Regions from separate parts of the Pseudoalteromonas sp. SCSIO 43201 genome, predicted to be linked through region 3. Evidence: predicted binding sites of a transcription regulator. Region 3 holds the regulator's gene; each other region holds the start of a gene.

Region 1 (2,209 bases), 1.7 Mb from region 3:
AGCATTGATTAAACTTTCGTTTTCAAGGTCACCATTGAATTCAGGCTCTTCATCCAATGCACCATCTAAAATGGAGTCAATGTCATCGTTAGTTTCTGCACTGACTTGTTCATCAGCTAGTTCTTCACTCAATGCAGCCAGCGCATCATCACTAACGTCGACCTCCTCATCCTGAGGCTCATTAAAGAGATCGTCTAAATCACCGTCACTCAAGATATCGTTGCTATCGTCAACATCTAGAGGGATCTCATCGCTAGAGTCCTCGAAGCTTTGCTGCATAAAGTCTTCTTCATGACTGTCGTCAAACGAAATATCTTCATTTAGTAAGCTATCAAGTTCATCTTGATCTAGTGTATCGTTGCCATCTTCAAAATCATCGTCGAGAGAGTCAAATGTGATCTCATCATCCTCTGGCAGTATGTCATCATCCAGTTGTACACTACTTCCTAAAGTATCCTCATCACCGACACCAATATCTAGCGGATCCGGCTCTGCTGCAAATGTCGCGGCAGCTGCTGTGGCTGTGGCTCCTGCAGCAGGTGTGCTTGGTAAAAACTCATCATCATCTTCAGCTTGAGGTGCTTGATTTTTTCTGCGCATAAACATGATGAACCCAGCAAGCGCCAGTAGTGCTGGTAAAGTCGCTAACAACGCAATACCTGGCATAGAACTGAAGAAATCTCCCAAACCGTCGCTTTCCTCAGCTTTTGCCTGCGCGGCCTGTTGTTCAATCATTTCATTTTGCAGGTCAATTACCGCTTTAAGTTGTTGTTGTATTTCACTATCTTTACCAAGCTGAGTTCGTACTGTTTGAAGCTCTGTGGAAATCGCACCAAGTTGCTGCTTCAACTTATTATTTTCTGACAGGATCTCTTCTACATTGCGCACTGAAGATTTGAACTCTTTTTGTAAGTCCATCAACCGCATATCTTGCTCCATTTTTAAAGAGCGTAATTGGTTGGTTAGGTCTTCTTTTGCTTCTTCAACGTCGACTTTGCGCGCTTGTGTGACTTTTTTATCCGCTTGCTCTATCGCATTAGGGTTTAGCAGCCCTTTGCGTTTCATGTCCCACAGCCTATCGTCCTGATCGGATTTTTGCTTGGCAAGCGTAGGATCTACGCTGCGGATTTCATTAATGGTTGGAATGCGCAGGTAGGTACCGTACTGCATGTGGTTGAGGTTTTTATCTAAAAATGAGTTCGGATTCTTGTCATAGAGGGCCTTCATCACTTGATAAATAGTGACTGAATCGTCCGGACGCACTTTTTGTGCTATTCGCCATAGTGTATCCGTGGGTCTGATAGGCCCTATAGATCGACCTTGAGCCCCGTAATCAACCCCTTTAGGGCCCTTTAGCACTACCCCCTCTTGGGTGTATACCGGTGTTGCAAGTAGTGCGAATACAAAGATACTAAAAAAGGCTAAACCGCGCATGCCGATCCTTTACTCAAATGTTTAACACTCGTTAAACGACATTTTATTATTATGGCTTTGAAGCAAGCTCTATTCCAAATGCAAACTATAAACCAGTTACACCTGAATATCCATTGCAACGTATTGAAAGTTAACATGGTTGTAATGCTTTTTGCTGATATAGAAAAAGCATAATATAGAAGAAGAATAGTCAACTAATTGACTTTTCGGCAAACTTATTGGCATAAGTTTGCCGCAATGGTCAGCTATTTTAAAAACTTTAAGGGGGGGACCGGCTTAACAAAGCACCTTAAAGATAACTTTCAATCAATGCTTCAGCTATTTGAATACTATTGGTTGCCGCACCTTTTCTAGTATTGTCAGAAACAACCCATAGATTAAGCCCTAGAGGATGCGAAATATCTTGTCTTACTCGACCCACGTATACAGTATCATTACCGCTTGCGTCGCTGACCGGTGTTGGGTAATCGGTTTCATCTTCAATTAACTCAACACCAGGTGCATCCGCCAGTAACTGCTTTACATGCTCTAGATCAAAAGGCATACGTGTTTCAAGGTGAATAGCCTCGGCGTGACCAAAAAATACAGGGACACGAACTGCTGTTGGGTTTACCAACACGCTAGAGTCACCTAAGATCTTTTGAGTTTCCCACACCATTTTCATTTCTTCTTTGGTGTAGCCATTTTCTTGGAAAGCATCAATCTGTGGAATAACGTTAAACGCAATTTGTTTCGTGAAAACTTCATTTTCCATTGGTCTTGCGTTCATTAAGTT
Region 2 (2,209 bases), 1.8 Mb from region 3:
CTTTAGCGTGATCACCACTGTCGCAGATGGTTTCTTTTCACGACGGGCAAATACGTTCTCCTTTGGAATAGCTAACAGTACTTTTGCACGATTTACATCTTGCAGCTCTTCAATCGTTCTTGCCAACTGCTGCTCACGACCGTGCTTTAGCCGTTCTCTTTCAAGACGTTGACTAACACCAAAACCCATGTCCTGCATTAAAATATCAGTACCGGAGCTAGGAGATTGGGTGAAACCATCACGCGCCATACGCAACTTAACATCTTGGTAATCCGATTCAGCAACTAAAATAGTATTACCGTCTAATTGGTACTCAATTTTTTGTTGGTCTAGGAAGTCTAGCGTCTCAACTAGCTCTTCAGTAGGATATTTACCCAGCGGACGCATGTCTGGCTGGCGGGCCCAAATAATGATAAAAATGGCAATTGCTAAACAAATAGCTAACGCAATAACCAGAGTAACCTGGCGCAACATATCGACACCGCTTAGCGCACTGAAGTAGCCAGACTTTTGCTCTTGTTGCTCGTCCGAACCGCTGTCGTTATTCAGCGCTGCGTCGGAAAGTGTAAGATCTGTTGATTGATTAGTAGCCACGATTACTCTCCACAATCATTTTGTTAAACTGGCATGCTCATGATTTCTTTATAGGCTTCGACAAGTTTATTGCGAACTTGTACCGTTGCCTCAAAAGCGACCGATGATTTTTGTTTTGCGATCATCGCCTCAGCAAGAGAAACACTACGATCACCCATCTCCACCGCCGTCACTTTTTTCTTTGCGTCTTGCTGAAGGCCATGAACAGAATTGAGTGCGTCAGAGAGTAAATCTCCAAATTGAGCTGAAGAAGATGCTGCTGTTTTAATTGGCTGCACAGTAGGCTGCGTATTTCTTGTCGCTTCTGCGGCCATTGCCTGCATTTCTTGGAATAGCGCTGATGATTGTACTTTCATGATGCTTTACTCAAAATAACTCTTGTTACCTTGATGAAAGCAGGAAACATGCCAACATTAAAACACTTTAATTTCAGTTGGTTAAGCTGAAATTACCCTGTCGAAAAATTGGCAGTCGGAGGAAAAGGAAGGTGCCAGAAAAAAGCAACAGCTTCGTTTAGGTTGATGTTGTATTAGCCTGAGGTGTACAAATGAAGGTAAGCTCACGTCCTACTTTTAAGCTCACCTTCAAGATATCTGAGCGACTCTTTCACCTAAGCTGGTAACGCAATTCCGAGATCTCGCATTTTTGCTAGCTTATAGCGCAGTGTCCTTGGGCTCATGCCTAAAACTTCAGCCACTTCTTTGCGCTTACCATTAAACTTAGCAAGCGTATCCAAAATAATTTGATGCTCTTTGTCCTGTAGCTCATCCTTATAATTGATGATGCCATCATCATTGGGAGCGTCTTCAGTAGCGGACTGTGTGAGGCTAGTTTCTGACTCAACCAAAGACATCGGTGAAAAGTTTTCAATAAAAATATCATCTTCTGTGATTTCAAGGCCCTGAAACAATATCAAAGCACGCTGGATGACGTTATCAAGCTCACGCACGTTGCCAGGCCAGCTATGAGAATTTAACTTTTGCTTAGCACTAGTACTTAACTTGGGTGTTGGTTTACCCGCTTTTTGCATATGTCTTGATAGCAAGTGCTCAGCCAATACCGTAATGTCTCCTGCTCTATCTCTAAGCGGCAGCCATTCCAATGGGAAAACATTAAGGCGATAGTATAAATCTTCTCTAAATACCCCATCTTCAACCGCTTCTTTCAAATCTCGGTTACTGGTTGCCAACACCCTAACATCTAGTGTTATGGTTTTTCTACTACCAAGTCGCTCCACTTCCCGCTCTTGTAAAACGCGAAGTAATTTTGCCTGAAGCCCCAAATCCATTTCTGTGATTTCATCCAGTAATATTGTCCCTTTTTGCGCTTGTTCAAACTTACCAGGGCATGCCTGAATTGCACCTGTGAATGCGCCCTTCTCATATCCAAACAGGGTAGCCTCAAGCATATTTTCTGGAATTGCAGCACAATTAATTGCAATAAATGGTTCGTCAGCCCTGTCTGATTTATCATGAATATAACGGGCTAATACCTCTTTACCTGATCCACTCGGCCCAAGCACCATTACACTGGCATCAGACTTTGCTACTTTTGCAGCCAACTCAAGCAGCTTTATACTCTTTGGATCAGCGACGATAGGACCCTCTGTTTCTTT
Region 3 (2,209 bases):
TTTGTCAATCAGGCCATCAATTGCTGCATACATGTCTTGATGCTCTGTTGATGCAAATAGCTCGCCGCCATTTACGTGCAATGTTGCTTCTGCTTTTTGAACTAGTTTTTCGACATCAAGGATCACATGAACGTTATTGATATGATCAAAGTGCCTCTCAAGCTTCGCAAACTTGTTGGTGACATAATCTCTTAAAGAGTCAGTGATTTCTACATGGCGACCAGTTAAATTTAGTTGCATAAGCATTTTTCCTTCTTGTGTTTAACGTCTTATATCAAGCTTTTACGCTGATTTGACGGTGGAATGGCTAGGGATTCACGATATTTTGCAATCGTGCGTCTCGCTACCTTAATTCCTTGTTCAGCTAAAATATCTGCAATTTTGCTATCACTTAATGGTTTAGCAGTGTTTTCCGCAGCTATTAGCTTTTTGATGAGTGCTCGTATTGCTGTTGAGGAGCACTCACCTCCATTTTCGGTACTGACATGGCTTGAGAAGAAATACTTCAGCTCAAATATGCCCCTTGGTGTGTGCATGTACTTTTGGGTGGTGACACGAGAAATCGTAGATTCGTGCATATCAACCATCTCTGCGACATCGTTTAACACCATAGGTCTCATCGCTTCGGGGCCATGTTCAAAGAATGCCTGTTGTTGTTGCACAATGCAATTGGTAACTTTCAATAAAGTGTCATTGCGACTTTCTAAGCTCTTAATAAACCACTTTGCTTCTTGAAGGTGTGAGCGAATAAACTGGCTATCAGTACTCGATTTAGCAGTTCTCGACATCGCAGCGTAGTGGTCATTTACTCTAATCTTAGGCATCGCATCAGGGTTTAGCTCTACAACCCAGCGGCCTTTCACTTTTTTTACCGACACATCTGGAATAACGTATTCTGGTTCTTCATGAATAATACTCGCAGCTGGCTTAGGGTTAAGACTGTGGATCAGCGTCATAACTTCTTTTAGCTCAGCTTCTTTTAAGCGTGTTTTTTTCGCTAAGGTACGGTAATCACGGCTCGCAAGTAAATCAATGTGCTCGGTCAGGATCATCTTGGTTTCGGTGATCCACGGTGTGTCAGGTGCAAATTGATTTAACTGAATACATAAACATTCTTGCAAACTTCGTGCAGCAATACCGACAGGGTCAAACAACTGGATACGTTTAAGTACGGCTTCGACTTCATCCAACTCTACCGGCTCTTCACTGTTTTCATCATTGATACTTTCTAAAATATCTTCACAGGAAAGCGTTAAAATGCCAGACAGATCTACCGCTTCGATGATGGCAATAGCAATGGCTCTATCTGTTGGGCTAAATGGCGTAAGTTCTAACTGCCACATTAGGTAGTCGTGTAGTGATTCGGAAGTCTCTCCCTGGTAGACGTTATCATCATCAGGTAAAGGAGCTGCGCTTGATGCTGGTGCAGCACTCATATATTCATCCCAAGTCACATCCATGGCAAGATCATCACTAACCGTTTCTTTGCTCATGGCGGTATCTGAGTCCATTTCATACTCGCTGACAGGCGCTTCATCTGAGCTTTGCTGACTATCGTCCGTATTATTTTTATCTTGGCTGTGTTGTTCAGTACTTTCTGCGTCTGCGGTATCGCTTTCTTCCACTTCCAATAGTGGGTTGCTGTCCAACGCTTCTTGTATTTCTTGCTGTAGATCCAACGTACTAAGCTGCAACAGGCGTATGGCTTGTTGCAGTTGTGGAGTCATTGTAAGTTGCTGCCCCATGCGCAGCTGTAATGATTGCCTCATGTATCTCTAACAATCCCTTTTAACAGTTATTAATACTACGTCTTAACTATAGCTTGAATTGTTCGCCTAGGTAGACATCTCTTACGGTTTGATCCGCTAAAACATGTTCTGGCGTACCAGCGGCGATTAATTCACCGTGTGAAACGATGTAGGCTTTTTCACATACGTCCAGCGTTTCTCTTACATTGTGGTCGGTGATCAGTACACCGATCCCACGATTTTTAAGGTGCTCAATGATTGTCTTTATATCTAACACTGAAATTGGATCAACGCCAGCAAAAGGTTCATCTAACAAGATAAACTTAGGATTAGCGGCTAAAGCACGAGCAATTTCTACCCGTCTTCTCTCTCCTCCAGATAATGCCATCCCTTGAGAATCACGGATGTGTTGGATATTAAATTCATCCAACAACTCATTAAGCTGAGCTTCTCTTTCAACT
Region 4 (2,209 bases), 1.2 Mb from region 3:
ATTGTTAGCTGCCCCTCTGGCTGTTATAAAGCCATTTAAAATAAAGCCGCTAACTTGATTGTCAGCATCATAAGTTATACGGATCTGCTGTTTAACCACTAAATCGTTGAGGTCATGATCGCCGCGATTTGGCCAATTATCTTCAAATGCGAAAGTTGCTATACCCGATTCTGATGGGAAATACTGGCTGGATACACGATCATAATCGTTTGGAAATTCATCTTGGTCATCAGGCACGCCATCTGCATCACTGTCGTTCGACTCCGGCATGGGGTTTAGATTTGTGGCAGCAATAGCACTAGCGGGAGAGCTTTTCACACTGAACAGAGCGTCGTTAAAGTCGTTGTCACCCCATGTTCTTGGTAAGTCTTCAAAGCCTATTACGACTTCATCCTGCTCCTCGTCATAGAGTAACACACAGTGCTGCTTGAGAGACTCATCAGCTTCTGGATTTAAGTTAGATAAGGAGTAGTAGTAGGGAACCCTGAATGGTTTAACTCCAGTGTAATACCAAAAGCCATTAGCAGCGATAAAAAAGCCAATACTAGTACCGGCAGGAAACTCACCAATACTTACCCGGTGTCCATTGGTTAAATGTGGATAGCTGAGGTTGGGAAAGACGATGGTTTCTTGCACTTCTTCCGGTGACTGTGGTGGATTCTCTGGGTCAAACGTAAAGTAGCCGAATGAGTTTTTGTAACCAGCGCCTTCGTGAATGAATGTGATAAATACTTCTGCATCCTCAGATAGGTGGATTGTTGAACCTTGGTCGCCAGTGATAAAAGCCTCGTTTACTCGACTTTCAGGGAGTGCATTGGCGATCCGCTGAAAAAATTCTGGCGTGTATTCCCCGCGGTTGTAGGTAAGTTGATCAGGCTTTCCGGTGTTTTGGTTATAGCCTAGTGGCCAAGATTGGCCAGAGTTGAATTGCCATACGTAGTTACCGCCTTGCTGCTCTACTGAAAGAGATGCTGTGCTCACGCATAGTGTGCTTGCAACAACCAACGACTGCGGTAATAAAGACCTATTTTTCATAATTGCCTCCGTGGGCATGAATGGAGATACGACTCACAACGCAGTTATCATGCCAAAATAAAAAGCTTATACTTATTAATGTTTTACGTCTTTTGGTGTACTTGTAATTTGAATTTTTCGCATTTTGCAGCGCAGTGTGGTTTGCACAATGGTGAAAAAGATTAGAAAGTCATGAAGAGTGTCAATTAGCTTTCTGTATTGCGACTCTAGTTATTGAGTTTGTTTGAAGTCAGAAATAATAAAAGTATTTTAAATCAGTTTGTTACTGTATTTTGTTTTGTTCGAAAGGTTTGTTATTGGCAGCTGGAGTGGTATTTGCATACCCTTATATCACCTTGGAGGTGATCTATGACAAACGACAACATACTAATATTCAGCATAGCCTTGAATGGTTATCAAATTCGATACCGCCGCCATCTTGCAAGCCAGCGGCGTTACGCTGAGCGCATGGGGTACGACTACACTGTGATCACAAAGCCTTGGGTGACAAATCTTGGTGCGGAGTGCTGCTGGTTAAAGCTGTATCTATTACGCTCAGCGCTGTCGGCTGGCTATGATTATGTGTTGTTTGTCGATGCCGACGCTTACATTCAAGACTCTTGCCCCAACCTATCGAGTGTTATTAAGCCTGATAAGTTTTTGTTTATGGCAAATGGTTATAGCGGCAGGCTAAACTCAGGGGTGATGTTAATGAAGGCCTGTCCCGAAGCGTTGTTGTGGCTCGATAGTATTATCAACGCTATCACTGAGCCTGTTGTCGATATTGAGTCAGTAGGGTGGGGAGAAAATGGTCATGTCATTCACTTTGCGAAAAATTGTGATGGACTTGAGCTATTAAACGAAAAATGGAATAACACTAAAAGCCCACAGTGTTCAGACTATATTAGACATTATAATTACGGACCGATGAAAAATTCAGTAGTCGACCGATTATTTCACAAATTAATATTTAAGCTTTCAAAGCTACTGCTCCACTGCAATTTAAATAATAAGTCAGAAATGCCGCTTAAATTAAAAACGGTAAAAGAACGCATTCCGATATTATTCCATCGTGTCATTTCCGAGTACAAACACTTTTCCTGAGGCCCTATAGGCCTCTTTTGTTATCTGGTATTTGTTTTTTAATTTCATTTTTTAATTCGGAATTGCTTTTGCATTTTGCAACAAATTTACT

Evidence for each region. The regulator sigma-54, encoded in region 3, starts transcription at its own class of promoters, with help from an activator protein. The targets are predictions, from matches to a motif close to GTTGGCACGNNNNTNGNNT.
Region 1: a site for sigma-54 is predicted at 1,495-1,513, ahead of J8Z24_RS05560 (FimV/HubP family polar landmark protein). Genes of this name have one in related genera too.
Region 2: a site for sigma-54 is predicted at 988-1,006, ahead of fliE (flagellar hook-basal body complex protein FliE). Genes of this name have one in related genera too.
Region 4: a site for sigma-54 is predicted at 1,074-1,092, ahead of J8Z24_RS03565 (LruC domain-containing protein). Genes of this name have one in related genera too.

The regions. Positions count from the first base shown of each region.
Region 1 is NZ_CP072683.1:1,304,619-1,306,827, reverse strand. It holds gene J8Z24_RS05560 (FimV/HubP family polar landmark protein) at 1-1,434, opposite strand, end outside; gene J8Z24_RS05555 (aspartate-semialdehyde dehydrogenase) at 1,724-2,209, opposite strand, start outside.
Region 2 is NZ_CP072683.1:1,405,582-1,407,790, reverse strand. It holds gene fliF (flagellar basal-body MS-ring/collar protein FliF) at 1-597, opposite strand, end outside; gene fliE (flagellar hook-basal body complex protein FliE) at 618-950, opposite strand; gene J8Z24_RS06015 (sigma-54-dependent transcriptional regulator) at 1,205-2,209, opposite strand, start outside.
Region 3 is NZ_CP072683.1:3,539,893-3,542,101, reverse strand. It holds gene hpf (ribosome hibernation promoting factor) at 1-240, opposite strand, end outside; gene J8Z24_RS15435 (RNA polymerase factor sigma-54) at 270-1,769, opposite strand; gene lptB (LPS export ABC transporter ATP-binding protein) at 1,816-2,209, opposite strand, start outside.
Region 4 is NZ_CP072683.1:843,939-846,147, forward strand. It holds gene J8Z24_RS03565 (LruC domain-containing protein) at 1-1,035, opposite strand, end outside; gene J8Z24_RS03570 (hypothetical protein) at 1,384-2,118, shown strand.